2 regions of the Fusicatenibacter faecihominis genome follow, and region 2 is predicted to be linked to the other one. Evidence: riboswitches for the same ligand, from Rfam matches in the RefSeq annotation. Region 2 holds a riboswitch; the other holds the start of a gene.
What was found. Region 2 has a riboswitch for ZMP and ZTP ahead of LKD71_RS05840 (formate--tetrahydrofolate ligase). Riboswitches for the same ligand answer to the same signal wherever they lie in the genome.
Positions count from the first base shown of each region.

Region 1: another riboswitch for ZMP and ZTP. It lies ahead of LKD71_RS16010 (IMP cyclohydrolase); the one in region 2 lies ahead of LKD71_RS05840 (formate--tetrahydrofolate ligase).

Region 1 is NZ_JAJEPR010000045.1:9,302-21,226, forward strand. Features, by position in the region: gene LKD71_RS15980 (peptidylprolyl isomerase) at 1-118, opposite strand, end outside; gene LKD71_RS15985 (TIGR02679 domain-containing protein) at 134-1,171, opposite strand; gene LKD71_RS15990 (DUF6472 family protein) at 1,294-1,485, opposite strand; gene LKD71_RS15995 (hypothetical protein) at 1,647-1,982, opposite strand; gene LKD71_RS16000 (alanyl-tRNA editing protein) at 2,569-3,741, opposite strand; gene LKD71_RS16005 (phosphoribosylaminoimidazolecarboxamide formyltransferase) at 3,832-5,016, opposite strand; gene LKD71_RS16010 (IMP cyclohydrolase) at 5,034-5,747, opposite strand; ZMP/ZTP riboswitch at 5,846-5,926, opposite strand; gene LKD71_RS16015 (uracil-xanthine permease family protein) at 6,101-7,516, shown strand; gene LKD71_RS16020 (ZIP family metal transporter) at 7,576-8,355, opposite strand; gene LKD71_RS16025 (family 43 glycosylhydrolase) at 8,517-10,316, opposite strand; gene LKD71_RS16030 (alpha-L-fucosidase) at 10,329-11,684, opposite strand; partial or broken gene LKD71_RS16035 (transposase) at 11,712-11,925, opposite strand, start outside.
Region 2 is NZ_JAJEPR010000007.1:10,709-28,052, reverse strand. Features, by position in the region: gene LKD71_RS05920 (transglutaminase-like domain-containing protein) at 1-701, shown strand, start outside; gene LKD71_RS05915 (rhodanese-like domain-containing protein) at 782-1,090, shown strand; gene yfcE (phosphodiesterase) at 1,167-1,733, shown strand; gene LKD71_RS05905 (THUMP domain-containing class I SAM-dependent RNA methyltransferase) at 1,730-2,890, shown strand; gene LKD71_RS05900 (lectin like domain-containing protein) at 2,887-4,251, shown strand; gene LKD71_RS05895 (XTP/dITP diphosphatase) at 4,255-4,866, shown strand; gene LKD71_RS05890 (metallophosphoesterase family protein) at 4,863-5,342, shown strand; tRNA gene LKD71_RS05885 (tRNA-Pro) at 5,525-5,599, shown strand; tRNA gene LKD71_RS05880 (tRNA-Gly) at 5,616-5,686, shown strand; tRNA gene LKD71_RS05875 (tRNA-Arg) at 5,689-5,762, shown strand; tRNA gene LKD71_RS05870 (tRNA-His) at 5,789-5,862, shown strand; tRNA gene LKD71_RS05865 (tRNA-Gln) at 5,872-5,943, shown strand; tRNA gene LKD71_RS05860 (tRNA-Lys) at 6,006-6,078, shown strand; tRNA gene LKD71_RS05855 (tRNA-Leu) at 6,257-6,338, opposite strand; gene LKD71_RS05850 (magnesium transporter CorA family protein) at 6,395-7,321, opposite strand; gene LKD71_RS05845 (HD domain-containing protein) at 7,483-8,001, shown strand; ZMP/ZTP riboswitch at 8,158-8,240, shown strand; THF riboswitch at 8,331-8,422, shown strand; gene LKD71_RS05840 (formate--tetrahydrofolate ligase) at 8,560-10,245, shown strand; gene LKD71_RS05835 (formate/nitrite transporter family protein) at 10,500-11,273, shown strand; gene LKD71_RS05830 (hypothetical protein) at 11,452-12,792, shown strand; gene rpsL (30S ribosomal protein S12) at 12,969-13,391, shown strand; gene rpsG (30S ribosomal protein S7) at 13,579-14,049, shown strand; gene fusA (elongation factor G) at 14,128-16,245, shown strand; gene tuf (elongation factor Tu) at 16,361-17,344, shown strand, end outside.

The DNA of each region.
Region 1 (11,925 bases), on a different contig from region 2:
TGCTCTCTGTGCTCTTCTTGCCGCGTACAGAAAAAACAATGATAATTGCCGCCACAATGACGACAAGCACGATCAGAATCGCCGCCAGGATTCCTGTGGTCTTTTTGTTTTTCTTCATGAAATTAAGTCTCCTTTACTTCTGAATATCTTTCGCCAGCTCTTCCAGCAGATTTTCCTGATAGCCGGCTTTCTTTTCTCTTCTGATGTATTCTGCCGTTTCTCTTAAAACCGGATGCTTAAGCTGTTCCAGCTTTGCAAGCCCGAATCTGCCTACTGCCTCCCCAGACAGACTTTTTTCATAGTCTTCCGGTCCCATCCGCCAGATATGGACGGAAGCCTGAAATTTCTGCCAGAGTCTGTCCGCAATCCCAAGTCCATCGGGATCTGTATCTCCGCTATAATAAACAGAAGCTCCGCTTTTCACCAGAAAATCAAGTAGCTTCACTGCAGCGCTCCGAAGCTGTCCGGAGGTACAGAGAATCGTACAGGCTTTCTTTTTCTCACTGCTGGTAAGATAGGAAAAGACCATTTCATTTTCTACCACATACACCTGATTGTCAATGGCTTTTGCCTCTGTGATATCTTTCAGATTTTCCATTGTGACAACACAGGGCTCCCCGTTTTCATAAAAAGCCTCATAAGCCGGATGCCAGCTTTCCCCTTTTTTCAATCTGAGTCCACAGACATGAACCTGGGAAGAAATATTGTCCGGTACAATTCCCACATCCTCCAGAAGCTCCCGCCACTCATGGGTATTTTCCGGCAGTCCCCGTTTCTCCCTGAAACAGATGGCATGCACAAGAAGAAGTCCCGCTGCTGTTCCCCGGTCAAAGTAGTGCGGATTATCAGAAAGCTCCGCTGCAAACACAGCCAAAGGAAGCTCTTCCCCTGAAGTTTCCATCTCTTCCAGTTTTATGAGTGCCCTTCCTGTATGGCGAAAGATTTCTTCTGCCTGCAGCGCGTCTTTCCCATATTCCCGCATAAGAAGGGAATAGCCATATTTTTTACTGGAAAGCAGCTCTTCTATCCACTGAAATGCAAGAGAGTCAGCACCGGCTTTTTCACGGAAATAGAACTGATTTGTTTTTAAAAATTTCTCCCTCCGGAACTGATCTTCTTCCTGAAGTTCCCTGTTTGTTTTAAGGCTTTTTCCGGCATAGGCTTCCAGCATTTTTTCCATATTCCCGGTAGAAACAGCGCATGATTTTGCGGTAGACCTGTGCGTTTGGCACGGACAGATAGGAGGTTTCATTGATTGGTTCCAGATATTCCATTTTCTTTTTCCTTTCCGCGTCAGAGTTGCTTTCTCACCACCCGGTACTCGTCGCCGTTCCGGTAATAGGGGCAGTCGTAATAGGCGTCTGAAAGGAAGCGCACCAGCTCGTCCTCGTCCAGATCCATCTCACAGGTGTAACATTCGTAATCTTCGTCGTAGGCATAGTAGGCGCAGCTTTCACAGCTTCCAGTGGTTTTCTTTTTCTGCATGTTCGTTTCTCCTTCTATTTAAAACATATTTTTGCAATCTTTTTCTTGACATTTTTCTTTCTCTCTGATACAGTATAGGAAAGCATTTTTCACATCTTTCATTCTAGCATAGCCCTCTTTATCGGGCAACGTCTCTTTTTTCTTTCTGGAGGTTTTTCATGTCAGAATTTTTTCCCTGTTGGATCCTGAAACCTGATCTTTTTTTCTCTTTTTTTAAAAAATATCCCGCCGCACGAAAGCTTCTCGCCGCCGCACTGACTGGTTTTCCGCCTAAAAGGCTGGTATCTGTTCTCTGGTATCCCGGCAGCCTGTATGAAGGTGGCTTTTGTCTCCAGGTACGACCGGACAACCGGGCCTCTTTCATTCTTGAGCTTGTTCCTGTCTTTTCCGGTCAGCTTCCCTTTGCCGTCTCTGAAAGTCCGCCCGAAAATGCCTCTTTTACAGTTCCACGCGGAAATTTCCTTCAAGTCTTTCTCACTTTTCAGGAAGCCAATCAACAAAATCCTTTTTTCTATGGAAATTTCGACGCCTCCTCTCTGCCCTTTTCCCGCCGTGTCCTCAATCTTTCTGCCCTCCAGCCCTCTCTTTCTGCCTTTCCGGATCTCTATGCCTTTTCCCGTTTCCTTCTGGTCCGCCATTCCTCCGAACTGCCTTCCCTCGCCCGGCGTTTTCCCGCCCTCTCTTCTGTCTCGCCGATCTTGGAAGAAGTTCTCCGGGAACAGGAGCTACGAACCTTATTTGCAGAAACACCTCATTTTTCCCCGGAAGCTTCCTGCGGAATCTCTGCCATGTGTTCCGTCAACCGGCTGCTGCTCCGCGAAAAACGCTTCGATGAACTCCAGAAGGTCTCCGATGATCCGGAAGCTCTGCGAAATTTATTCCGGGAGTTTCGGGCAAAGGGATTTTTCGCATACAAAAAGGACCCGTGCCGCTTACACAGGTCCCAAGAAAAGAGAGAAAAGTATATATGAAAAAGCATCACTGCTTTGTTGAAACCTATTATAGATTCCAATTGTGATGAGTCTGTGTCGGAAAGGGGAACTTTTTTCGAAAAAGTCCTAAGAAATTCTAAACTTTTTCCTGTTATTCCAGAAAATACGCCTTGATTTCCTCTCCGTCGGCCATCAGCGTTCCCTGCACCATGGAGGGCTGACCGCCGCCTTTTCCATTGAATTTCTCGTTGAGGGCTTTTCCCAGCTCCCGGACATCCGTCTGGTTGCTGATGAGAACATACTGGCACAGACCTTCACGGATCGGAAGCAGGCCCAGCACAAGCTCCGCCTTCACGGCTGCCTTATTGCACATCTCCCGAAGCTCATCACTCTGGAAATTTGGCTCCAGGAAGCAGATCTTCCTGGTTCCTTCCGGAATCGCAGCGGCCTTTTCCTCCCCGATCTGCCGCTGGAAAGCGATGAGTTTGGATTTCAGAGCCGCATTGGCATCCAGAAGCTTCCGGACTCCGTTGTCCACCTGATCCGGCTTCACAGAAAGAAGATGGGTTGCCTCCTGGATCATGGCATGCTTCTTCTCATAATCTTCGATCGCGTCTCTTCCGGCCAGCATGGAGATCCGGACACCACCCTTATAATTCTGGATTCCCAAGAGCTTTACCAGACGGATCTCTCCGGTATATTCCACATGGGTTCCGCAGCAGGCGCAGGTATCGTAAGAGCCGATCCGTACGATCCGCACCTGACCGGCGATCTCTTTTTTGCTGCGATAATCGATCTTCTCCAGCTCTTCCCGGCTGGGATAGAGAATCTCGATCTCGACATTTTTTTCGATGACTTCATTAACCTGACGTTCAAATTCCGGCAGCTCCTCCGGGACGATGACGCCGTCGAGATCCAGCGTCACTGCGTCGCTTCCCATATGGAAGCCTACATTATTATAACCATATTTCGCGTGGATCAGTCCGGAAAGGATATGCTCTCCACTGTGGTTCTGCATGTTTCTCAGACGTTTGTCCCAGTTCAGGCGACCTAAAACTTCCGTTCCTTCGGGAATCGCCTTGTCCGTCACATGATAGATCGCACCGGCTTTTTCTCTGGTATCCAGAACCCTCACCGGCTCGCCATTTTCATTCAAACCCGGAAAAAGTTCTCCCTGATCGCCGGGCTGGCCGCCGCCCTCGGGGAAAAAAGCCGTGGCATCCAGTTCGATGCGGTATTTTCCTTTCTCTTCCGTACAGGAAAGTACTTTCGCTTCAAAACGCTGTGTTTTTACATTTTCTTCAAACAGTCTTCGTGTAGTCATAGTTTTGTTTCCTTTCTGATATAACTCAAAAGCCCCCACTCCTTTTGGGTAAGAAGCAGGGGATGAAAAAATCTTATTGTTTTTTCGGAATCAATGATGGAACAGGCGGATGCCGGTGAAGGCCATTACCATGTTATATTTATCACAGGTTGCGATGACATCCTCATCACGGACGGAACCGCCCGGCTCTGCGATATACTGAACGCCGCTCTTGTGAGCGCGCTCAATGTTGTCGCTGAAGGGGAAGAAGGCATCGGAACCAAGGGTAACGCCGGTCAGCTGATCCAGCCATGCGCGTTTTTCTTCTCTCGTAAAAATGGAAGGCTTCTCTGTGAAAATCTTCTCCCAGGCGCCGTCCGCGCAGACATCCATATATTCCTCACCGATGTAAACATCGATGGCGTTGTCTCTCTCTGCCCGCTTGATATCCTCGCGGAAGGGCAGGTTCAGAACCTTCGGGCTCTGACGAAGGAACCAGTTGTCTGCTTTCTGGCCTGCCAGACGGGTACAGTGTACACGGGACTGCTGGCCTGCGCCCACGCCGATGGCCTGTCCGTCTTTTACGAAGCAGACGGAGTTGGACTGGGTGTATTTGAGGATGATCAGAGAGATCTTCATATCTCTTTTTGCTTCCTCGGTAAGCTCTTTATTCTTAGTCACGATGTTGGAGATCAGCGCATCGTCGATGGGCAACTCCTGACGGCCCTGTTCAAAGGTTACGCCGTACACCTGCTTGTGCTCGATAGGAGCCGGTACATAAGCCGGATCGATCTGAATCACGTTGTAGTTTCCTTTTTTCTTCTGATGAAGGATCTCCAGAGCCTCCTCGGTATAGCCCGGAGCGATGACCCCGTCGGAAACCTCTCTTTTGATCAGAAGAGCGGTATCTTTATCGCAGGTATCGGAAAGGGCGATGAAATCTCCGAAGGAAGACATACGGTCTGCGCCTCTGGCTCTCGCATAGGCACAGGCCAGCGGGGAGAAGTTTTTCCAGTCCATATCGTCTACCCAGTAGATCTTTGCCTGGGTCTCGGTAAGAGGAAGACCAACAGCAGCACCTGCGGGAGATACATGCTTAAAGGAGGTAGCTGCCGGAAGGCCGGTCTCTTTTTTCAGACCGCTTACCAGCTGCCAGCCGTTGAAAGCATCCAGGAAATTGATATAACCCGGTTTGCCGGAAAGCACCTGGATCGGAAGCTCACTTCCGTCTTCCATATAAATGCGGGACGGTTTCTGGTTGGGGTTGCATCCATATTTTAAAGCAAGTTCTTTCATGATCTGCTCTTCCTTTCTTATTTGTTCTTGTTGACGATTCTGGTCTCGTAGTTTCCTGTAGCGATGTCGATATAACGGACAAAGAGGGAAACTTTGTTTTCTTCGTTGAGGCTGTTCCACACCAGCTCTGTGAAAGCATCAATATCTCCGGAAATAGCTACCGGCTTGGGCTCGCCCTCGAAACTCGGAAGCGGGTTGCCGTCGCATTTGTAGGTATGGATGAAACGGCCCTCGCCAGCCTTCGGCTTATCATAGGAGAAGGTGAAGCGCTGACAGCAGTCCGGATCGCCGTTGTTGCTCTTTAAGATGGACATGGCAAAATCATATCTGCCATTCTCGATATGCATCACACCGGAAATACGCGGGGTGTAGTTCGGTGCGTCCGGCTCAAATTCCCGGCATCTTAAACTCTGCTCAAAGGTCAGCTCCTGATCCATTCCCTCATAGATCGTGTCAGTCTGATCGCCGTTTGTCACAATCGTACGGTTTCCAAGTACACGGACGGGAGCATAGATGATGAGGCTCGGATCAGTAAGTTTTGATGGGTCAAATGCCTGGGTACGGATTCCCTGTCCTTCTTCCACAAATACGCGGTTTCTGCTGTTCTCACTTCTTCCCATGATAAAGTAGGCGGTCACCGCTTTGGTTCCATCCTGGCTGCGTCCGATCACGATTCCTCTTCCAGGATAAGAATTTTCCTTCAGCTCCTTTTCCAAAGATAATAATTCCATGGTTTCGTCTCCTTTTTTTTACATTTTCCGCAAAACTTTTTATATGTCAGGTAATTCCGCAGGAATTTCCTGACATATAAAAAACCGACACTCCGGGTTCTTCATGCCCAGACGGTCGGCTCATCTCATCCTTATACTCCCTGTGGTCAATTCCACTTCCGTCAGTCGTATAATTGTCTTTACCTTAACATCCTTTTCCGGCAAAGTCAAGTCTCTTGCGACAGAAAAAATTTTTTCTCTGCATCTATTGACATATTTTTTCAATGGTCGCTATAATGGTGCCAAGAATTACTGATACTGCATCATAGCGAAGCAATCCAGTTCTATTTACTATCCAGGAAGGAGAAAAAGAAATGAAACAGTCTCAATCTCAAACTGGCTCTCCCTATGAATTTTATGGGAAGATCCCTCTCCGGCAGGCCATTCCTTTAGGTCTGCAGCATGTCCTTGCCATGTTCGTCGGCAACCTGACCCCCATTCTGATCATCTGCGGCGCCTGCGGCATCTCTGCTACCTCCGGTGATGCGGAGCTGGCAGCTCTCCAGGTCACTCTGCTTCAGAATGCCATGCTGATCGCCGGTATCGTCACGCTGGTACAGCTTTTTGCCATTGGTCCGGTGGGCGGTAAAGTTCCCATCATCATGGGTACCAGCTCCGGTTTCATCGGCGTCTTTCAGAGTGTTGCCAAAGTTATGGGCGGCGGCATCCTCACCTACGGCGCCATCATGGGGGCTTCCCTGATCGGCGGTATTTTTGAAGGCTTCTTAGGCTTCTGTCTGAAACCTCTCCGTAAATTTTTCCCGCCCATTGTCACCGGAACGGTTGTACTCTCCATCGGTCTTTCCCTGATCTCCGTTGGTATCCAGTCCTTCGGCGGCGGAAGCTCCGCTTCGGATTACGGCTCCATGGAAAACCTGATTCTTGGCCTTATCGTTCTCGTCACGATCATCGTCCTGAAGCATTTCTGCAAGGGAATCTGGAGCACCTCCGCAATCCTTTTTGCCATCATCATCGGTTATATCGTTTCCGAAGTCATGGGAATCTTCCTTCCCACCACCGACATCACCGCCGAGGGCGTGGAATTTACCAAAGCCTGGGTGCTGAACTGGTCCAAAGTAGCCGACGCTTCCTGGTTCGCCGTTCCAAAACTCATGCCGGTAAAACTGGTCTTCGATGCCCGGGCAATCCTGCCGATCCTGATCATGTTCGTTGTGACAGCAGTCGAGACCGTCGGCGATATCTCCGGCGTTATGGAGGGCGGTATGGGCAGAGAAGCTACGGATAAAGAGCTCTCCGGCGGCGTGGCCTGCGACGGCTTCGGTTCTTCCCTGGCTGCTCTGTTCGGCGTTCTCCCGAACACTTCCTTCAGCCAGAACGTTGGCCTTGTCACCATGACAAAGATCGTCAACCGCACGGCTCTGGGCTTCGGAGCAATCTTCCTGATTTTCTGCGGCCTCTTCCCGAAGCTGGCGGCCCTGATCTCCATCATGCCCCAGAGTGTTCTTGGCGGTGCGGCCGTCATGATGTTCTCCTCCATCATCATCAGCGGAATCCAGCTGATCACGAAGGAGCCCATGAATTCCCGCTCTATCACAATCGTCTCTGTAGCACTTGGTCTCGGCTATGGCCTGGGGGCAAACAGTGCCGTGATCTCCGGCCTGCCCCAGCCCGTACAGCTGATCTTCGGCGGTTCCGGCATTGTACCTGCAGCCCTGGTAGCCATCGTGCTCAATATTGTTCTTCCCAGAGAAAAAGCGGAGCAGAAATAAAATTGTTTAAAAAAAAGCGTATCACACCGGCATTTGAAAACCGGGGATACGCTTTTTTCTTATCCCAGCGCCACATCCAGTACCATCATGAGAGCAAAGCCCACGGCAAAACCAATGGTTCCGATGTTGCTGTGTTCGCCCTCACTGGCCTCGGGGATCAGTTCTTCGACTACCACATAGAGCATGGCTCCGGCAGCAAAGGAAAGAAACCAGGGCAGGACCGGCGTGAGAAGGTCTGAAAGCAGGATCGTAAGGAAAGCTGCAATGGGCTCCACCACACCGGAAAGCATTCCTCCTAGAAAGGCTTTTCCTCTACTCATATCATTCTCCGCTTTCAGCGGAAGGGAAATGATGGCTCCTTCCGGGAAGTTCTGAATGGCAATACCAATAGCGAGGGCAAAAGCCGCAGCCGTGGTAATATGCGCATTTTCTGCCAGCATGCCGGCAAAAACCACACCAACCGCCATACCTTCCGGAATGTTATGAAGAGTGACTGCCAGTACCAGCATGGTACTTTTTTTTAGCGAACAGCTGGGGCCTTCCGCCTTCTCTGCTCCCATGTGAAGATGCGGGATCACCCGATCCATAAGAAGCAGAAAAGCCATGCCGGCCAACAGCCCTCCGCAGGCCGGGACAAAAGCCAGTCTTCCCATGGAAGCAGACAGATCCATAGATGGGATCAGAAGCGACCAGACAGAAGCTGCCACCATCACTCCGGAGGCAAAGCCCAGAAGCGCTTTCTGCACATTTGCCCCCAGCTCTTTTTTCAGAAAAAACACGCAGGCCGCACCGAGGGTGGTGCCTAAAAAAGGAATCATAAGTCCTAAAAATACTGTCATAAAACAATCTCCTCTTCATCTGCCGTTTTTAGAGCGGCAGATTCTGTTATATTCAGTAAATGCAGTTTCAGGTAAAACAGTTCCAACAGCTTTACTTTATCACAGGGGAAGTGATTTTTCCATTGAAGATGTGCTTCTTGACAGATTCTATCTATAAGCTCTTAATCCCACATCTTTACTTTCTCCATCAGACCGTTTTCATCAAAGGTAAGATCCGCAATACAGGTCTCCCTGTGAAAGCCCTTTCCCTCGGGATAGCGCTCTGTCGGCGTTCCGAAACGGTGGTAGGCGATCTTCCAGCAGTCGCTTCCCGGCAGCTGCACGATGGAATGATGCCCTGTCCCGTAAATATCCCTCTCCGGCTCTTTCATAAGAATCGCATATTGATATTCCACCGGCCCGTACAGCTCTCTGGAAGTTCCGTAATTGATATGATAATCCTCGCTTCCCGTGTCGTCACAGGACCAGGTGAAATGATAAAGACCACCGCGTTTTTTCACGCTGACCGCTTCCCGGAAATCAAAAAGTCCTTCGAGATTCTGTATGGTTCCCGGAATCAGACCATCCATATTCTCGTTGAGTTTTCCGATCGCCGGATGACCATTTCCGAAGAGAAGGTAGAACTCCTCTCCCTCCTGATAAATCGAGGGATCGATGGTCTGACCGCCATAGCCCATCTTAAGTCCCCATTCTCTCGCCAGAGGCATCGTGATAAAGGGCTTTTCACAGGCTGTAAAAGGCCCCTCCGGGTGCTTCGCCCAGGCCATTCCGATACAGGATTCCCCGTTCTGGTCTTTAGCACAGAAATAGAAATACCAGGTATCTCCTTTTCTGGCAATACAGGGAGCCCAGGCATAACCGGTGGCCCAGGAAACCTGCTCCGTCGCCACATCCAGAAGCAGCGGCCCTTTCTTGAAATGGATGCCATCCTCTGAGGAAAAGACATAAAACCGGCTTCCGCTCCAGTTGTCATAGCCGTCACTCGTGGGATAAATGTAATACTTCCCGTCAAAAACGGCGATATCCGGATCTGCAAAAAGGCCCGGAAGAATCGGATTGATCCGGTCAAAGTTTTTTTCCAGCCGCTCATATTCCTCATCTGTGATGGGAAGGATTCCGCCATGACGCTTCTTGGTACTTCCCATATCGTAGGCGCTCTCCGTCAGAATCTCAAACTTTCCTCCGGCAAGATCGGCAGATACCAGCGGAAGATAGCCGCCGTCCGTCATAAACCGGTCTGCAATGAGGCAGTATCTGCCATCCGGCAGCCGGTAAATCTCCGGCCCTTCCACGCCGGAAAGCTTTGTCAGAGTCTCGCTTTTGATCTCCTCATAAGGCCCTTTCGGGTCAGACGCCCACTCCATGCAGACTCTTTTTGTCACATCGTTCATCGTAAAGCGATACCAACGGCCTTCCGCCTGAATCATCGTCGTGTCGATGACATCCTTTTCCCGCTCCATAAATTTTTCCGGCGCAGTAAAGTCTACAAAATCCTTTGTCCAGGCGCAGTCGATCTGGAACTTCCCGCCTTTTCCGTCCGGCGTATTGATGTGTGAGGCCCAGAAAACCAGAAAAGCCTCTTTTTCCGGCACATACACCGCTTCCGGCGCCCAGACGCTGCCCGCATTCTCTCTTCCGACGGTCACGGCCCTGGCCTCGGACCAGTGAACCAGATCTTCCGATTCCCAGACAATCATATCCCGGCTTCCGCGGAAAATGGCAGTTTCCCAGCTTTTTCCCTCTTCGATCCGAAGATCCGTGGCAAAAAGGTAAATCTTTCCATTTTTTTCATCCCGGACACAGAACGGATCCCGGGCTCCTTTTTCCCCGATATCCGAATACAGCACCGGCCGATGGCCGTTCAGATCCTTCCAGTGAAGGCCGTCCCGGCTGATGGAAAAATAAATCTGCTCCCCATACTGCTGCTCGCCCGTGAAATGTACAAACAAATATCCTGCCATACTTATTTACTCCTATTTTTCTGTATAATAAAGGCCAATCTCTGTGAGATAAACGGTCCCGCGGCTCTCCAGAATCCGCACCCGTACCCGCTCTGTCTGAACCGGCTCGATCCTTCCAAAACGCTGATAGCCGATGGTGGTCACCTGATAAACCTCCTTCCACTGATCCTCTCTCCAGATATCCACAGCAAATTTTTCCACTCGCTGCCCCTTTTCAATCGTTTCTTTCAAAACAATAAAGTCAATCGTGTGTTCACCCTGAAGCTGTATCTCTATCTCCTGGCATTCCCCTGCAAGTTCCACAAAGTGTGTTCTGTCTGCATCCAGTATAGCCTCTGCATTACTTCCATTCTTCTGAAAGGCTTTTGCCCCGGTTGTCTGTGGTCTGGAAAACAAACCACGAATCGCTTTGCCAAGCTCCGCAAGCCGTTCTACATCTTCCAGATCAAAAAGTCCCTCTTTATTTGGTGGTACATTCAGAAGAAGCGTTGCATTGCCGCCCACTGCTTTTTCATACATATAGAGAAGCGTTTCCAAAGAATACAGCTGTTTTTCTTCTCCCTCTACATACCCCCAACTCGGTCGTATGGAAACATCCACTTCTGCCGGATACCAAATAAGTTCATCGTAATCCTTGATAAAATCCCGGCTTCCGATATCTTTCCATGTAGAGTTCGGCATGGTATCCAGTTGTCTCCAGTAGCCCGGATTCCTCTCTGTAACCATGATGCTCTTCGGTACTACGCTCCACTCTTCTTCACGACTTTCTCCCGCCTCGTTTCCAATCCAGCGTACGTCTGGTCCGCATATGCTGATGCAGGCATTCGGTTGAAGTTTACGGATCAACGAATAGTAACGATCCCAGTCGTATCCCTGTACCTTATCTGCCGTACGGCAGGCACCGTCAAACCACACACAGAAAAGTTCTCCATAGTTGCTGCAGAGTTCCGTCAGCTGGTTGCAGAAATAATCATTATATGCCGGTGTTCCGTATGTCTCTTCATGAACATCCCAGGGAGAAAGATAAACACCAAATTTCAGACCTTCTTCCCTGCAGGCCTCAGAAACTTCTTTTACAATATCACCTTTTCCATCCTTCCAGGGGCTGTTTTTAACGGAAAATTCCGTGTATTTGCTGGGCCACAGGCAGAAACCCTCATGGTGCTTGCAGGTCAGTAGAAGCCCAGTCATGCCGGCTGCCTTGTAGGCCTTCACCCACTGGCGGGCGTCAAAATTCACCGGAGTGACATGCTCCCACCACTTAAATCTTACGATTTTGAAGTGGGGGCTTCCTGCTCGATTGCCTTTTAAGGCAAAGCTAAAACAGGCTATCCCCGCGTGTCCCGCGGTTTTGTTTTTTATCTTCATCCGGTTACGGATTTTTTTCTTGTGCCGTCAGGCACATTCTTTATAGATCCTTTTTCCTTCTTCTCGGATGTTGACTGCTGCATTCACATCCCGATCCATCTTGTTTCCACATTCACAGACATATATTCTATCCGACAATGCCAGTTCCTTTTTCTTATGTCCACATACACTGCAAATCTTGCTCGATGCAAAATAACGGTCTACCTTTATAAGATGTTTCCCGCGCTCTTCCAGTTTGTAT
Region 2 (17,344 bases):
CGGAGGCCTACATTGATGGCCGCTGGGTACGGGTGGAGACTACGCCATCCGGAGGCTTCACAGCGGATGTGCAGGAGGCCATGGGAGAGGAACCTGAGACAGAAAACGCGACAGAGATGGAAACACAGACCGAAGGGGACAGCCCGGAGGCCGGAACCGAACTAGCAGCTGAAATAGAGGGCGGCAGTGAAAATGCAGCGTCCTCCGGAAATGAAAATCAGACGGAAAACGGCGGGGCAGCAGGGACCCTTGGAGAACTTGAGGCCTCTGGCGGTCTTCCGGAAAACATCGGTCCTTCCTGGGTTTTCCTGCCTGTGGTTCTTCTGCTGGCAATGGTTTTGATTTGTATTGGTCTTTTTATCCGCCGTTTCATGATTCTTGAGAAACGGAAAAAAGCTTCTGTGCAGGAGGTCTTTGCAGCTATCTTCGAGGTGTTGACCGTGGGAGGCCTTCCGGCTTCCTACAGTCTTCTGACGGAAAATCTGGAGGATGAGATTCTGGAACGGTTTGTCTGGATTCAGGAGCCGGAACTTCACCGTGTACTGGAGATTGTTCTCCGCACGACCTACGGACCGGAGACGGCCACAGAAGAGGAGCGGAGAGAGGTCCAGAACCTTTACCGGGCCATCTGCCGTCAGCTTGGCAGAGAACAGAAGGGCATGTCGAGATTTGCCTTCTATCTCATTGACGTATGGATTTAACGAAAAGAGCAGCTTTGAAAAAGGCTGCTTTTTTCACGCCCATTTTGTCCCGGGCATATCCTTATTATGGGGGTGAAGGAATGAATTTTGAGATGATCACGCCAAAGGAACTGGACCGGTATCTCCATCGCGGGGATACCTTTATCATAGATCTTCGGCCGCCGAAGGAGTACCGGGAACGCCATCTGAAAGGAGCAGTAAACATTCCCTATGAGAAGCTTTCTGGCTGCTGTCTTTTTCCAAGGGACCGTCTTCTTCTCTTTTACTGCGACCGGGGCTCCATGAGTATGGCGGCGGCCAGGGAATATGCGGAAAAAGGCTATCGGACCAAAACGGTGGTGGGCGGTTTTCTGGCCTATCAGGGCCGGGAGACAGAATCTTTCCGTTGACAGAGTCGCATTTCCTAACTAAGATAGAAGAGAAACAAGAAACAAGAGAAGTAAAGAACAGGAGGATAGGCTTATTATGAAGCTTATGTTTGCATCCGATATCCACGGCTCCGCTTATTACTGCAGAAAAATGCTGGAGGCGTTTCAGGAAGAGAAGGCAGAGCGTCTGGTTCTGCTTGGAGATATTTTATACCACGGACCGCGCAATGACCTGCCAAAGGAATATGCGCCCAAGGAGGTCATTGCTCTTTTAAATCCCATGAAAGACAAGATCTATGCCGTACGGGGAAACTGTGAGGCGGAAGTCGATCAGATGGTTCTGAATTTTCCGGTGATGGCAGACTACTGCGTGATCCTGGCTGACGGAAAAGCGATTTACGCCACCCACGGCCATATCTATAATGAAAACAATCTGCCGCCGCTGAGTGAGGGTGATGTGCTGATCCACGGCCATACCCATGTGCTGAAAGCCGAGCGCCGGGAAGGCTACACCCTCTTAAATCCGGGCTCCGTTTCCATCCCCAAGGAGGGCAACATCCCGACCTATGCGATTCTGGAGGACGGCATTTTTACTATCAAGGGCTTTGAGGGCGAGATCGTGAAGACTCTGGATCTGAATGAGAAAGGAACAGAAAAAGCATGAAAATGATTGAACTGGTAGCACCCTGTCATTTTGGAATGGAGGCCGTGCTGAAACGGGAAATCCTGGATCTGGGCTATGAGATCAGCCAGGTGGAGGATGGCAGAGTGACCTTTCTGGGAGATCTGGAGGCGGTGGCCTACGCCAACGTCTTTCTCCGTACCACGGAGCGTATCCTGATCAAAGTGGGAAAAATCCACGCGGAAACCTTCGACGAACTTTTCGAGGGAACCAAGGCCCTGCCCTGGGAGGATTTTATTCCCGAGGACGGAAAATTCTGGGTGGCAAAGGCCAACTCCATCAAGAGTAAGCTTTTCAGCCCTTCCGATATCCAGTCCATCATGAAAAAAGCGATGGTGGAGCGCCTGAAGACCGTTTATCACCGGGAGCGTTTCGAGGAGACCGGGGCGGAATATCCGATCCGCGTTTCGATTTTGAAGGACGAGGTTCTTATCGGTCTGGACACGAGCGGCGTTTCTCTTCATAAGAGAGGCTACCGCCAGATGACGGCTCCGGCTCCGATCACGGAGACGCTGGCCTCCGCGCTGATTCTTTTCACCCCCTGGAAAAAAGACCGGATTCTGGTGGATCCCTTCTGCGGAAGCGGCACTTTTCCCATCGAGGCGGCTATGTTGGCAGCAAACATGGCTCCGGGCATGAAACGTCATTTCCTGGCGGAAAAATGGGAAAATCTTATTCCGATCCGTCATTTCCAGGATGCGAAAGAGGAAGCAGCCGATCTTGTGGATTTGTCAGTGGAGACCGATATTCAGGGTTACGACATCGACGGCGAGATCATCAAGGCGGCCCGGGCCAACGCTAAAATGGCCGGTGTGGATCATCTGATCCATTTCCAACAGCGCCCGGTGTCCGAGCTTTCCCATCCGAAAAAGTACGGCTTTGTCATCACAAATCCGCCCTACGGCGAGCGTCTGGAGGAGAAAAAGAACCTTCCTGCTCTCTATAAGGAGATGGGCGACGCCTTCCGCCGCCTCGATTCCTGGTCCGAGTATGTGATCACGGCCTATGAGGACGCGGAGAAATACATCGGAAGAAAAGCGGACAAGAACCGCAAGATTTATAATGGTATGATGAAAACCTATTTCTATCAGTTTCTGGGGCCGAGACCTCCGAAACGGAAACAAGAGGAGAACGCTTGATCAAAAAGTTAGAAGGAATTTTGCGGCTGGCGATCCTCTGCCTGGGCGTTTATCTGGTTTATACCTTATACCGGCCCCAGGCGGACCGACTGATCCGAGAAGTGAAGGAGCAGGTCTTTACCACGACGGAAAATCCTGCCGCTCTTCTGACGGAGGAGAGGCAGGAAGAAACGGAAGCGCAAAAAACACTCTCCTTTCCGGCGCGCTACGATTCCAGAGATTACGGCCGGGCGCCTGACGTACGGAACCAGGGAAGCCTTGGTACCTGCTGGGCGGTGGCGGCTGTCTCCGCATTGGAGGCGTCGCTGCTCCCTGAGGAGCACCTTCGTTTTTCGGCGGATCATCTGTCGCTGCAGAACGGTTATGCGAAAAGCCAGGATGACGGCGGGGCCTACACGATGACGATGGCTTACCTCACGGCCTGGAAGGGACCCGTGCTGGCGGAGGAAGATCCTTACGGGGACGGCTACTCGCCGGAAGGCTTAAGTCCCAGGAAGCATGTGCAGGAAATTCAGATTTTGAGGGACCGTGCCTCTATCAAGGAAGTGGTTCAGGCCCATGGGGCGGTTCAGACCTCTCTATATATGGATGTGCAGTCGGATTACAGTTCCGTTTATTATAATGAAAGAACGGCTTCTTACTGTTACCCGAAGGAGGAAGCGCCGAATCATGATATTCTCATCATCGGCTGGGACGACAATTTTCCGGCTTCCGGTTTTACCTACAATGTCAAGGGAAACGGGGCCTATATCTGTCAGAACAGCTGGGGAACCTCTTATGGGGAAAACGGAATCTTTTACGTTTCCTATGAGGATCCCAATATCGCGGGCTATGCGCTGGCCTATTCAAGGGTGGAAGAGCCGGATAATTACGATTCGGTCTATCAGTCGGACCTTTTAGGCTGGGTGGGTCAGCTGGGCTACGGGACCGACAGCTGCTATTTTGCCAACGTCTATACGAGCCGCGGGGCAGAAGAGCTGAAAGCTGTAGGTTTTTACGCCGTGGGGGAGAATACGGAATATGAGATCGCTATTGTGGATGAATTTCAGAATGAACTCTCGCTCTCGGCCTTTTCACCGGTGCAGACCGGAACGCTTGTCCATGCAGGTTTTTACACGATCGATCTTAACGAGCCAGTGTCTTTGAGTGAGGGGCAGCGCTTTGCCGTGGCCGTGAAGGTGCGGACGCCGGGGGAAAGTTATCCAGCAGCAACCGAATACAAAGCGGACGAATACACGGAGACTGTGGACCTTTCCGACGGGGAGGGCTATATCAGTATGAAGGGCTATCAGTGGACGCGGACGGAGACAGAATACAGCTGCAACATCTGTCTGAAAGCCTATACAGATAAGGAAGGATAAAAAATGAAACGAATTGTTTTTGCAACAGGAAATGAAGGAAAAATGAAAGAGATCCGCATGATTCTGGCGGATCTTCAGGTGTCGGTCCTCTCCATGAAAGAGGCGGGCCTTCAGATCGATGTGGAGGAAAATGGAAAAAGCTTTGCGGAAAATGCGGATATCAAGGCCACGGCTATTCAGAAGCTTTCTCCCGGGGATATCGTTCTTGCCGATGATTCCGGTCTGGAGATCGACGCCCTGAACGGAGAGCCGGGCATCTATTCAGCCCGCTATATGGGCGAGGACACCTCCTACCGGATCAAGAATGCGAACCTCATCGAGCGCTTAAACGGGGTTCCAGATGAAAAAAGGACCGCCCGGTTCGTCTGTGCCATCTCCGCAGCCCTGCCCGGCGGAAAAATCTTGAGAAGCCGCGGAACCATCGAAGGCCGGATCGGCTATGAGGAGAGAGGGGCCAACGGTTTCGGCTACGATCCGATTTTCTATCTGCCGGAGTACGGCTGCTCTACCGCAGAGCTGGATCCCGAGACAAAGAACAAACTGAGCCACAGAGGCAAAGCCCTGGAAGCCATCAAAGAAGAGCTTCGCCCCTTCCTTGAGGAGGAAAAAAGATGAAGATACTCATCGTCAGCGATACCCACGGTCAGGAAAAGAACCTGGAAGAGGTCCTGAAAAAAGAAGAACCCATCGACGCTCTGATCCATCTGGGAGATCTGGAGGGCGGAGAGGATTTTATCAGCACCCATGTGAAATGTCCCGTTTATCTGGTCAGCGGAAATAATGATTTCTTTTGCTCTCTTCCGAGAGAGCGGGAGATCACCCTGGGAAAATATAAGGTGCTCATCACCCACGGCCATTATTACTATGTGTCCCTGGGCGTGGAGGAGCTCCGGCGGCAGGCTGTGGCCCGGGGCTATCAGGTGGCGATGTTCGGCCACACCCACAAGCCTTATCTGGAGACGAAGGACGGCGTCACGATCCTGAATCCCGGAAGTCTGTCCTATCCCCGGCAGGAAGGACGGCGGCCAAGCTACATGATCATGGACATCGATGAGGCGGGGGAAGCCCATTACACCCAGAAGTATCTTTAAAAAAGCTGTCCGGCGGCGGGAAAACAGCCCTGTTGCCGGGCGGAAAATGTTGAATTTTCGCATAGTTCTAATAGTTTGAAAAACTTTGAAAATTTTTTAAAAAAAGGTGTTGACATTTAAGAGACCTTATAATATAATATGTCTTGCGTCAGGGAAAAGACGCAGGACAAGAGCGCCAAGAACGGGGTGTGGCTCAGCTTGGCTAGAGCGCCTGGTTTGGGACCAGGAGGCCGCAGGTTCGAATCCTGTCACCCCGACTAAATTTTAACACTTGCGGGTGTAGTTCAATGGTAGAACACCAGCCTTCCAAGCTGGATACGTGGGTTCGATTCCCATCACCCGCTTTGAGTCTGTAGCTCAGTTGGATAGAGCAACGGCCTTCTAAGCCGTGGGTCGGGGGTTCGAATCCCTTCAGGCTCGTTTGCACGACCTGTGCAAGGAATATGGTGGATATAGCGCAGTTGGTTAGCGCGCCAGATTGTGGCTCTGGAGGCCTAGGGTTCGAATCCCTATATCCACCCTTTCTTTTTGGGCTATCGCCAAGCGGTAAGGCACAGGACTTTGACTCCTGCATTCGCCGGTTCGAATCCGGCTAGCCCAGCTAGGCGATAAGCCAGTTGGGGCAGAAGAAAAAAGAAGTCCTTTCTTATATAAATTGAATATGGGGTATTAGCTCAGTCGGTAGAGCACTTGACTTTTAATCAAGTTGTCCGGGGTTCGAATCCCCGATGCCTCACTCTTTGAAAGTGGCGGAAACTCAGCAGTTATGCGGGTTTCCGCTGTTTTTGCGTGTATTAACGAGTTAAAAGTTTCTTTTTGTTGCACATGATTTTAGAAGACGTCTGCATGGCGAAAAGTCCTGTTTTTAAGAGCTTCCAACAGAACCCAATCTGCTGAAAGCTGTTTTCTATTTATGCGGCCAGTGGGACTTGAACCCACACATCTTTCGATACAGGAACCTAAATCCTGCGCGTCTGCCAATTCCGCCATGGCCGCCGACCCATTCATTATACCCGGAAGGCGGCGGCCTGTCAACTCTTCCAACGGGCCGTTTACAGCAGCTTTTTCTTCTTGAAATAGAGAATCTCCAGAACGATAATTAGGATACTGATGAAGATGACGGTTGGATACCCATATTTCCAGCCAAATTCCGGCATGCCGGGAAAATTCATGCCATACCAGCCTGCGATCAGGGTCAGGGGAAGGAAAATGGTGGTAACAACGGTCAGGATACTCATGACGCGGTTTTGCTGGACTTCAATCTGGGACTGGTACAGTTCCCTCAGCTGCAGGAGATATTCCCGGAGCATTTCCACATGGTCATGGAGGCGCTCGCTTCGTCCGGCATATAGCTGCCAGCCGGCACATTCCTCCCGGGTCAGGGCCTGACTGATATTTGCCTGCATGAGATCTCCCATATTCATCAGCTGTTCATAGTAAGAGTGAAGTCCGGAGAGCTTTTTCCGATATCGGAGGAGCTCTTCATTGAAATGCTGAGGCTGTCTGGAAAGAAGCATTTCTTCTACCTGATTCAGCCGTTCTTCAAATTTCTGAAGATAGAGAACATCCTCCTCAATGAGGAGTTCAAAGAAATTCAGGAGAAACTGATTCAGGGTACAGCCCTTTGTGGAATCTTTTCGCATCCGATCCAGATAAGATTTAAGTTCGCCGGTCTCTGTGATGAGAATCAGCGTCTGGTCTTTCTGATAAAAACCAAAAAGCAGCAGAGAAGTGTTCTCCTGTTTTACGGGGATCTTCATGGTTCCCTGGATGCAATCGGAAAAAGTTTCGATTTTACAGTACTGGACAGGTGAGAGGCTTCTTTTTAACGTTTTCCGGTGGGGATAGTCCCCGGAAAGATCGCTGAATTCTTTCTCGTCCATAAGCAGGACTTCCCAGCTTGCCGGGAGCGTCTGGCTGTCATTTTCTTTCGCCGGCCGGAGCTGGCCGCGTTCCATATCAAAAACATATCGGATCATACTCTGCCTCCTGTAAAAATAATATTTTTATCCTACCACATTTTCATAGAAAGTCCATAAGATTTCATGAAGATTCTGTGTCATCTCTTGACAAAGGAAGAAACAGGTATTTATACTGATTTCAGAAACTGTTGACTGCTTAAGAAAGGCAGGAATGTAGATTGTCCGAAAAGAAAGAAATCTGCCTGAAAAACGAAGAGGAGTTTTTCAGGATCTTAAAAGAGGTAAAAAAAGAATCCAGACTTCAGGAGACGGACCAGTATCTCCAGCATGGTGTGACCAGCGTCTACCGGCACAGTCTGGCCGTGGCTTATTTCAGCTGTTATCTGGCAGAGAAGATGCACCTGAAAGTCCGGACCAGAGAGATGATCCGGGGAGCCCTTCTTCACGATTATTTTCTCTATGACTGGCATGAAAAGTCAAAGGACCACCGGCTCCACGGCTTCACCCATCCGGCCAGAGCCTTGAAGAATGCGGAGCAGATCTTTGACCTCACGCCCGTGGAAAAAGATATCATCAAACGTCATATGTTTCCTCTGACACCGGTTCCTCCGGCCTATCGGGAGAGCTATCTGGTCTGCCTGGCTGATAAGATCTGTTCCTCGTATGAAACTTTCCACCGGGACCGGGTGGACTGGCTTCTCTACCATCTCAAAACCCGCGCAGCCAATGCCAAATGATTACAGGGCATTATGCAGGAAAGTGGAAGGTACTGTAAAAGGAAACTGTCGAAAATAGACAAAGGAGAAAGAAAAAAACGCGTAAAAAGCAGTGCAAATTTTTGTTAAAGTATTGACAAAAGGAAAAATGTGGTGTATACTGATGCCATCATATGAAGAAGTTCTGATTACTGACGGATGATTGTGGAGTACCACAGGGGAATCAGAATTATAAAGGGTCGACCGTCTGGGCAGCATTCCATCACGGGAGTGTTGCTTTTTTTCGCGATAAGGTCCGGAAAATCCGCCGGGCTGGACGCCAGTTGAAGTGGAATATTAAATTTTACCCAAGTAGAGTAGATGTTATACGTTAAGTGTCACAGGAGGGGAAGACTTCCTGCGAACGAAGGTTCAGCCGCGTTATAATATCGCTTCCGCTACTGCGAAATTTTTCACTCTTGAGCCGTATGTGAGATACGGACGGAGTCATGAGAGATGCTTCCAGTGTATGGAAGTCGCATGGCGCCTGAATTTAATTAAAAAAGCGGATATTTAATTATTGAAAGGAGATATTATATCATGGGTTACAAATCAGACATTGAGATCGCACAGGAAACTGTCATGGAGCCGATTACCGCTATTGCAGAGAAAGCAGGTATCGATCCGAAATATCTGGAGCAGTATGGTAATTACAAGGCAAAAATCGACTACAACCTGTTAAGAGAGACAGAGGGCAAGGATGGCAAGCTGATCCTGGTTACCGCTATCAACCCGACACCCGCAGGAGAAGGAAAAACCACTACTACCGTAGGTCTGGCAGATGCTATGCAGAAGCTTGGCAAGAACGTAATGGTAGCTCTTCGTGAGCCGTCCCTCGGACCTGTATTCGGAGTAAAAGGCGGAGCAGCAGGCGGCGGATATGCCCAGGTAGTTCCCATGGAGGACATCAACCTGCACTTCACCGGTGATTTCCATGCGATCGGCGCGGCAAACAACCTGCTGGCAGCAATGATCGACAACCACATTTTCCAGGGCAATGCTCTGAACATTGATCCGAGAAAGATCACCTGGAGAAGATGCGTAGATATGAACGACCGTCAGCTTCGTAACGTAGTAGATGGTCTTGGCGGAAGAACAAATGGCATGCCGAGAGAGGATGGCTACGATATCACCGTTGCATCCGAGATCATGGCTGTTCTCTGCCTTGCAAAAGACATTACGGACCTGAAAGAAAGACTTGGAAGAATTATCATTGGATATACATATGGAAAACCGTCTGAGCAGAAACCGGTTACCGCAGCAGACCTGCACGCACAGGGCGCTATGGCAGCTCTTCTGAAAGACGCTCTGAAACCGAACCTGGTTCAGACTCTGGAGCATGTACCGGCAATCGTACACGGCGGTCCCTTCGCAAATATCGCACACGGCTGTAACTCCGTAACCGCTACGAAGATGGCTCTTCGTCTTGCTGACTATGCCATCACAGAGGCTGGTTTCGGTGCAGACCTTGGTGCAGAGAAATTCCTGGATATCAAATGCCGTATGGCAGGTCTGAAACCCAACGCAGTTGTTATCGTAGCTACTGTTCGTGCTCTGAAATACAACGGCGGCGTTCCGAAGGCTGACTTGAACCAGGAGAACCTGGAGGCTCTGGAGAAAGGACTTCCGAACCTTCTGAAACATGTAAACAACATCAAAAATGTATACAAACTGCCTTGCGTAGTTGCTATCAATGCATTCCCGACCGATACCAAAGCCGAGCTGGATCTGGTAGAGGCTAAATGTAAAGAGCTGGGTGTAAACGTTGCTCTGTCCGAGGTTTGGGCAAAAGGCGGCGAGGGCGGTATCGCTCTGGCAGAGGAAGTTATCCGTCTGGTAGAGGAGCCGAACGACTTCACCTACTCCTACGAGCTGGAAGGAAGCATCGAGGATAAACTGAACCAGATCGTTCAGAAAGTATACGGCGGTAAGAGAGTTGTTCTGACTGCTAACGCTAAGAAACAGGCTGCTCAGCTGGAAGCTCAGGGCTTCGGCAACTGCCCGATCTGTGTAGCTAAGACTCAGTACAGCCTGACAGACGACCCGACAAAACTGGGTGCTCCGACTGACTTTGAAGTTACCGTTCGTAACCTGAAGATCTCCGCTGGTGCAGGCTTCATCGTAGCTCTGACCGGTGATATCATGACCATGCCTGGTCTGCCGAAAGTTCCGGCTGCTGAGAGAATTGATGTAGACGAGACCGGTAAGATCACAGGACTGTTCTAATCAGAAAAATTTAAAATCAGGAGTTCTCCGCTCGATTTTGGGCGGAGAGCTTAGGAAATAGCATGAGAGCTCTGGGCCCGCATTGTTTCTCATGCTATTTTTGTAACCATTTGTCCATGCTGCTGTTTTTCCGAGTATGGCTGGTGTTTTTTTGATTCAGGTATGCGGAATGTCTGCGGATCAGACAAAAAAATTCCGCTGATCCGCGGCAGAAAAAAGGCATTCTGCATATCCCAAATACAGGAGGTAGGAATATGTATCAGGATGCATTTGAGGCAGTCTGTAACGCTGCCAAAGCGAAAACGAATTTATTTAAGAAAAACCCGCTGGGATATTTTGTATCTGCCATGGTTGCTGGTATGTTTATTGCCTTTGGTGCTTTCATCAGCAACGCAGCTGCGGCTCCTTTTGCGGATGCACAGGATCCCATGCAGAAATTTATGAACTCTATGACCTTCAGTGCCGCACTGAGTATGGTATTGATGGCAGGAGCTGATCTTTTCACCGGAAATAACTTCATCCTTTCCTCTGCGGCTTTTGCCAAAAAGATGAAATGGAGCGATGTGGTGAAGATCTGGGTGGTATGTTATCTTGGAAACCTGGTGGGAAGCCTGATCGCAGCCTTTATTTTCCAGGCCAGCGGAGCTGCTTCCGGAACCGTCGGGCAGCTTTTTGCAGCGGCAGCAGAGAAGAAGATGACCGCGCAGGCCATCAATCTCGTACTGAAAGGTCTGCTCTGCAACACTCTGGTATGTATCGCCGTATGGTGCAGCATTAAGCTGAAAAGCGAGGCCGGAAAGCTCATCATGATTATGTGGTGTATCCTTACCTTCATGCTCTGCGGCTTTGAGCACAGCATCGCAAATATGACAACCATGGCAGTCGGAATGATGAATTCCACGAGCGGAACCCTGACCATCGGCGGTTATATTTACAACCTCGTCTGCGTTACCATCGGAAATATGATCGGCGGCGTTGTCTTCGTGGCTCTGCCCTATTATCTGATTTCCAAAAAAACAGAAGCATAAAAAATAAGAAAGAGTACAGACAGAACATGGGAAAAATCCTGTGGACTGTCTGTATTTTTTGTGCTCTGCTAACCTCGTTAAAATAAGTTGTTACATAAATATTACAAAAAGGTTGCGTAAATGATAGAAAATATGTTATAATGATTTAAACGCGAAGATTTTTACAAGGAGGAGCAGTATGAGAGAGCGAATGAAAAAGTTTTTTATGGCAGGGATTTTTCTGCTGTTTCTGATCGTTCTGACCATACCGGCTGAGAGCCAGGCCGCCGTACGTTATAATCTCATCAAAGATGTGACCAGACAGGAGACTCCGGAAGGACAGCTGATCGATGTGGCAGGAAAGAAACGATACCTTCTCAACTCCGGCACTTACCTCAAAAATCAGTGGATCAGCACGAATGCAAGGATTTATCATTTTAACAGATATGGGTATGCCGATACCGGATGGATTACTTATCAGGGAAATAAATATTTTTTACGGGCATCCGGAGCGCTTCATCAGGGAGGCCTTTTGTGGATCAAAGGAAGGATTTACCTTTTCAGGTACGGATATGGCCATCTGATCACCGGCTGGGTGACGCTGAGAGGGGAACAATACTATTTCCGCGAGACCAACAACAACGGAGCTATGATTAAAAACTGGTGGGTGGATGAAAAGTGCCTGGGCCCGGATGGAAAAATGAAGAAAAACGCCTGGGTCGGCCAGTATTATGTGGGCGAGGATGGCGTACGGGTGAAGGATGCCTGGGTTGATGACTGCTACCTTGGCTCTAATGGAAAGAAAGTGACCAACAGCTGGGTGGGAGACTACTATGTGGGCGAGAACGGAAAGAAGCTTACGAACACCTGGCAGGATGGCTATTATCTGGATGAAGAGGGAAAGATCACGAGAAACGCCTGGGTCGGCGATACCTACCTCGGTGAGGACGGACTGCCTGCGACGCCTCCGGATTCCGATGTGAGCAATGAGGTGAAGCGGATTTTTGTGGGAGATTCAAGGACCGTGGGCCTCTATCAGATCATGACGGAGGATACGCTGGTGAAAGCAGGCTCCACACAGTCAGCATTGAATCAGCTGGCCAAGGGCCGTACGGACCTCTATATAGGAAAGGTTGGAATGGGATACGACTGGCTGGCTGCTTCCGCTGTGGAAGAGCTGAAGACCGTACTGATGCGTTATCCGAAATCAAAAGTGGTTCTCCGTATGGGAATCAACGATCTGGGAAACATCAGCGCCTACATTGCTCTCTATAAAGAACTCATGAATCAGTATCCAAACGCTTCCTTTTATACAGAGTCTGTGACGCCGGTGGATGAGACCCTCGGAAGGCAGAATGGCTACTCTGTCACCAACAAGCAGATCCTCCAGTTTAATGTCCGCCTCAAAGCGGCTTTTCCGCAGAATTACATCAGCTCTTACAACTATGTGGTGAAGAACAAAGGAAAGACCGTGGACGGCATTCATTATATGCCGGATACCTACCGGATGATCTATCGTTTTCTTGATTCCGTGGTATAACGACAGCTGTCTTTATATACCGTGAAAACCTTGTAAAATACAGGAAAAATGAGAAGAAAGCCCTTGACACGGGGGCTTTCTTCTTTTATAATGACCTAGGTGCGCGAAAAACAGTGTTTTTGCGCCCTGATATGAATTTTTCCTAAGCAACCACAATACTACAGGAGGTGAAAGGAATGCCAACATTTAACCAGTTAGTAAGAAAAGGCAGACAGACTTCTCAGAAGAAATCTACTGCACCCGCACTTCAGAAAGGATTTAACTCCCTGAAGAAAAAAACTACAGATACTTCCGCTCCGCAGAAACGTGGCGTGTGTACTGCAGTAAAGACCGCTACCCCGAAGAAACCGAACTCAGCTCTTCGTAAGATCGCCAGAGTACGTCTTTCCAACGGAATCGAAGTAACCAGCTACATCCCCGGTGAAGGACATAACCTTCAGGAGCATAGCGTGGTTCTGATCCGTGGAGGCCGTGTTAAGGACCTTCCGGGTACCCGTTACCATATCATCCGTGGTACTCTCGATACCGCAGGTGTTGCTAAGAGACGTCAGGCCCGTTCCAAATACGGTGCTAAGAGACCGAAAGACGCTAAGAAATAATCAATATCGATTCACGAACAGAACTATTACCGCGTAAGCGGAGAGTGCCGGGATTCTATTCACCAGGTGGTTGCAGGTTAAAGATAGAATATACTGGCATGAACACAATAGAACGACACATTGTGAGTACCGATGAATTAATCAGCAGTCTGTACAGGCTGTGTAAATTGTTAAGGAGGGAAGTACCGTGCCACGTAAAGGACATACTCAGAAAAGAGACGTATTAGTCGATCCGTTATACAATAACAAAGTGGTTACCAAACTGATCAATAACATCATGTTAGACGGTAAGAGAGGTATCGCACAGAAAATTGTATACGGAGCATTCGATCGTGTTGCAGCTAAGACTGACAAACCCGCTATCGAAGTATTCGAAGAGGCTATGAACAACATCATGCCTGTTCTGGAAGTTAAAGCAAGACGTATTGGTGGAGCTACCTACCAGGTACCCATCGAGGTAAGAGCTGACAGACGTCAGGCTCTGGCTCTTCGCTGGATCACTACCTACTCCCGTAAGAGAGGCGAGAAGACCATGGAAGAGAGACTGGCTAACGAGATCATGGATGCTGCTAACAACACCGGAGCATCTGTGAAGAAAAAAGAAGACATGCACAAAATGGCAGAGGCCAACAAAGCATTCGCGCACTACAGATTCTAATCCAATCTGCCGCGGGATGGACTTCATCCGTCCCGCAGTGCTGCTTTTTCTGCGTATTATAAATAGGAGGAAAAAACCTTGGCTGGAAGAGAATATCCCTTAGAGAGAACCAGAAATATTGGTATTATGGCTCATATCGATGCTGGTAAAACAACACTGACTGAGCGTATCCTGTATTACACTGGTGTAAACTACAAAATTGGTGATACTCACGAAGGTACTGCTACCATGGACTGGATGGAGCAGGAGCAGGAAAGAGGTATTACCATTACTTCAGCCGCTACGACCTGTCACTGGACCCATCAGCTCGAGTGCAAACCTGCACCGGGTGCTCTGGAGCATCGTATCAACATCATCGACACTCCGGGCCACGTTGACTTCACCGTAGAGGTTGAGCGTTCTCTGCGAGTACTGGATGGCGCTGTCGGTGTATTCTGTGCAAAGGGTGGTGTAGAGCCGCAGTCTGAGAACGTATGGCGTCAGGCTGATACCTACAACGTTCCCCGTATGGCATTCATCAACAAGATGGATATCATGGGTGCAGATTTCTACAATGCTGTTGAGCAGATCAAAACCAGACTGGGCAAAAATGCAATCTGCATCGAGCTGCCCATCGGTAAAGAGAATGATTTCAAGGGCGTCATCGACCTGTTTGAGATGAAAGCTTACATCTACAACGATGACAAGGGTGAGGATATCACCATTGAAGAGATTCCGGATGACATGAAAGACGATGCAGAGCTGTATCATACCGAGATGGTAGAGAAGATCTGTGAGCTGGATGACGACCTCATGATGGCTTATCTTGAGGGTGAGGAGCCCAGCGTCGACGAGATGAAAGCCGCTCTTCGTAAAGGTACCTGTGAGTGTACCGCTGTTCCGGTTTGCTGCGGAAGCGCTTACCGTAACAAAGGTGTTCAGAAACTTCTGGATGCTATTCTGGACTTCATGCCGGCTCCGACCGATATCCCGTCTATCAAGGGTACCGATCTGGAAGGCAATGAGGTTGTAAGACATTCTTCTGATGAAGAGCCCTTCTCCGCTCTGGTATTCAAAATCATGGCTGACCCGTTCGTTGGTAAGCTGGCATTCTTCCGTGTATATTCCGGAACCATGAACTCCGGTTCTTACGTTCTGAATGCAACGAAAGATAAAAAAGAGCGTGTTGGACGTATCCTTCAGATGCATGCAAACAAGAGACAGGAGCTGGATAAAGTTTATTCCGGAGATATCGCAGCAGCAGTAGGATTTAAGTTCTCTGGTACTGGTGATACCATCTGTGATGAGCAGCATCCGGTAATCCTTGAGTCCATGGAGTTCCCGGAGCCCGTTATCGAGCTGGCTATCGAGCCGAAGACTAAAGCTGGTCAGGGTAAGATGGGTGAGGCTCTTGCAAAACTGGCTGAGGAGGACCCGACTTTCCGTGCTCATACTGATCAGGAGACCGGTCAGACCATCATCGCTGGTATGGGTGAGCTTCATCTGGAGATCATCGTTGACCGTCTGCTTCGTGAGTTCAAGGTAGAAGCTAACGTTGGTGCACCGCAGGTTGCATACAAAGAGGCTATTACCAAGGAAGTAAACGTAGACAGCAAATATGCAAAACAGTCCGGTGGTCGTGGACAGTACGGTCATTGTAAAGTTATCTTCACTCCGATGGATCCGAATGGCGAGGAGACCTTCAAATTTGAGTCTACTGTAGTCGGCGGTGCTATTCCGAAGGAGTACATCCCCGCTGTAGGCGAAGGTATCGAAGAGGCTACAAAGGCTGGTATCCTTGGCGGATTCCCGGTTCTGGGTGTTCACGCTAACGTATATGATGGTTCTTACCATGAGGTCGACTCTTCTGAGATGGCATTCCACATTGCCGGTTCTCTGGCATTCAAAGAAGCAATGCAGAAGGGTGCTCCGGTACTTCTTGAGCCGATCATGAAGGTTGAGGTTACTATGCCTGAGGAATACATGGGCGATATCATCGGTGACCTGAACTCCCGTCGTGGCCGTATCGAGGGTATGGATGACCTTGGCGGCGGTAAGATCGTAAAAGCATATGTTCCGCTGGCTGAGATGTTCGGATATTCCACAGACCTTCGTTCCAAGACCCAGGGTCGTGGTAACTACTCCATGTTCTTCGAGAAATATGAGCAGGTTCCGAAGTCTGTACAGGAGAAAGTCCTGAGCGCGAAAGCGAAATAATTGAAAAAAATTAGGCTTGCAAATATCTTAGATTTGAAATATAATCTAAGATAGCCTGATATAAAGAAAATTAAAGGTATGCCGTAAGGCGAGATTTTTAAGGAGGACAATCAAAATGGCAAAAGCTAAGTTTGACAGAAAAAAACCGCATTGTAATATCGGTACCATTGGTCACGTTGACCATGGTAAAACTACTCTGACCGCTGCTATCACAAAAGTACTTGCTGCTAGAGTAGCTGGTAACACTGCTACTGATTTCGAGAATATCGATAAAGCTCCGGAAGAGAGAGAGCGTGGTATCACCATCTCTACCGCACACGTTGAGTACGAGACCGAGCACAGACATTACGCACACGTTGACTGCCCGGGCCATGCTGACTATGTAAAGAACATGATCACTGGTGCAGCTCAGATGGATGGTGCTATCCTTGTAGTAGCAGCTACTGATGGTGTTATGGCTCAGACTAAAGAGCACATCCTTCTTTCCCGTCAGGTAGGTGTTCCCTACATCGTTGTATTCCTGAACAAATGTGATATGGTTGACGATGAGGAGCTCCTTGAGCTGGTTGAGATGGAAGTTACCGAGCAGCTGGAAGAGTACGGATTCAACGATTGCCCGATCATCAGAGGTTCAGCTCTGAAAGCTCTGGAAGATCCGAATGGTCCGTGGGGCGACAAGATCATGGAGCTTATGGATACCGTAGATTCCTACATCCCGGATCCGCAGCGTGATACCGACAAACCGTTCCTTATGCCTGTCGAGGACGTATTCACCATCACTGGCCGTGGTACTGTAGCTACCGGTCGTGTAGAGCGTGGTGTTCTTCATCTGAACGATGAGGTTGAAATCCTTGGCGTTAAAGAGGAGAAGAAGAAAACTGTTGTAACCGGTATCGAGATGTTCCGTAAACTCCTGGATGAGGCACAGGCTGGTGATAACATCGGTGCTCTGCTTCGTGGTGTTCAGAGAACAGATATCGTTCGTGGACAGGTTATTGCTAAACCGGGTACTGTTACCTGCCATACCAAATTCACCGCTCAGGTTTACGTTCTGACCAAAGATGAGGGTGGCCGTCATACTCCGTTCTTCAATAACTAC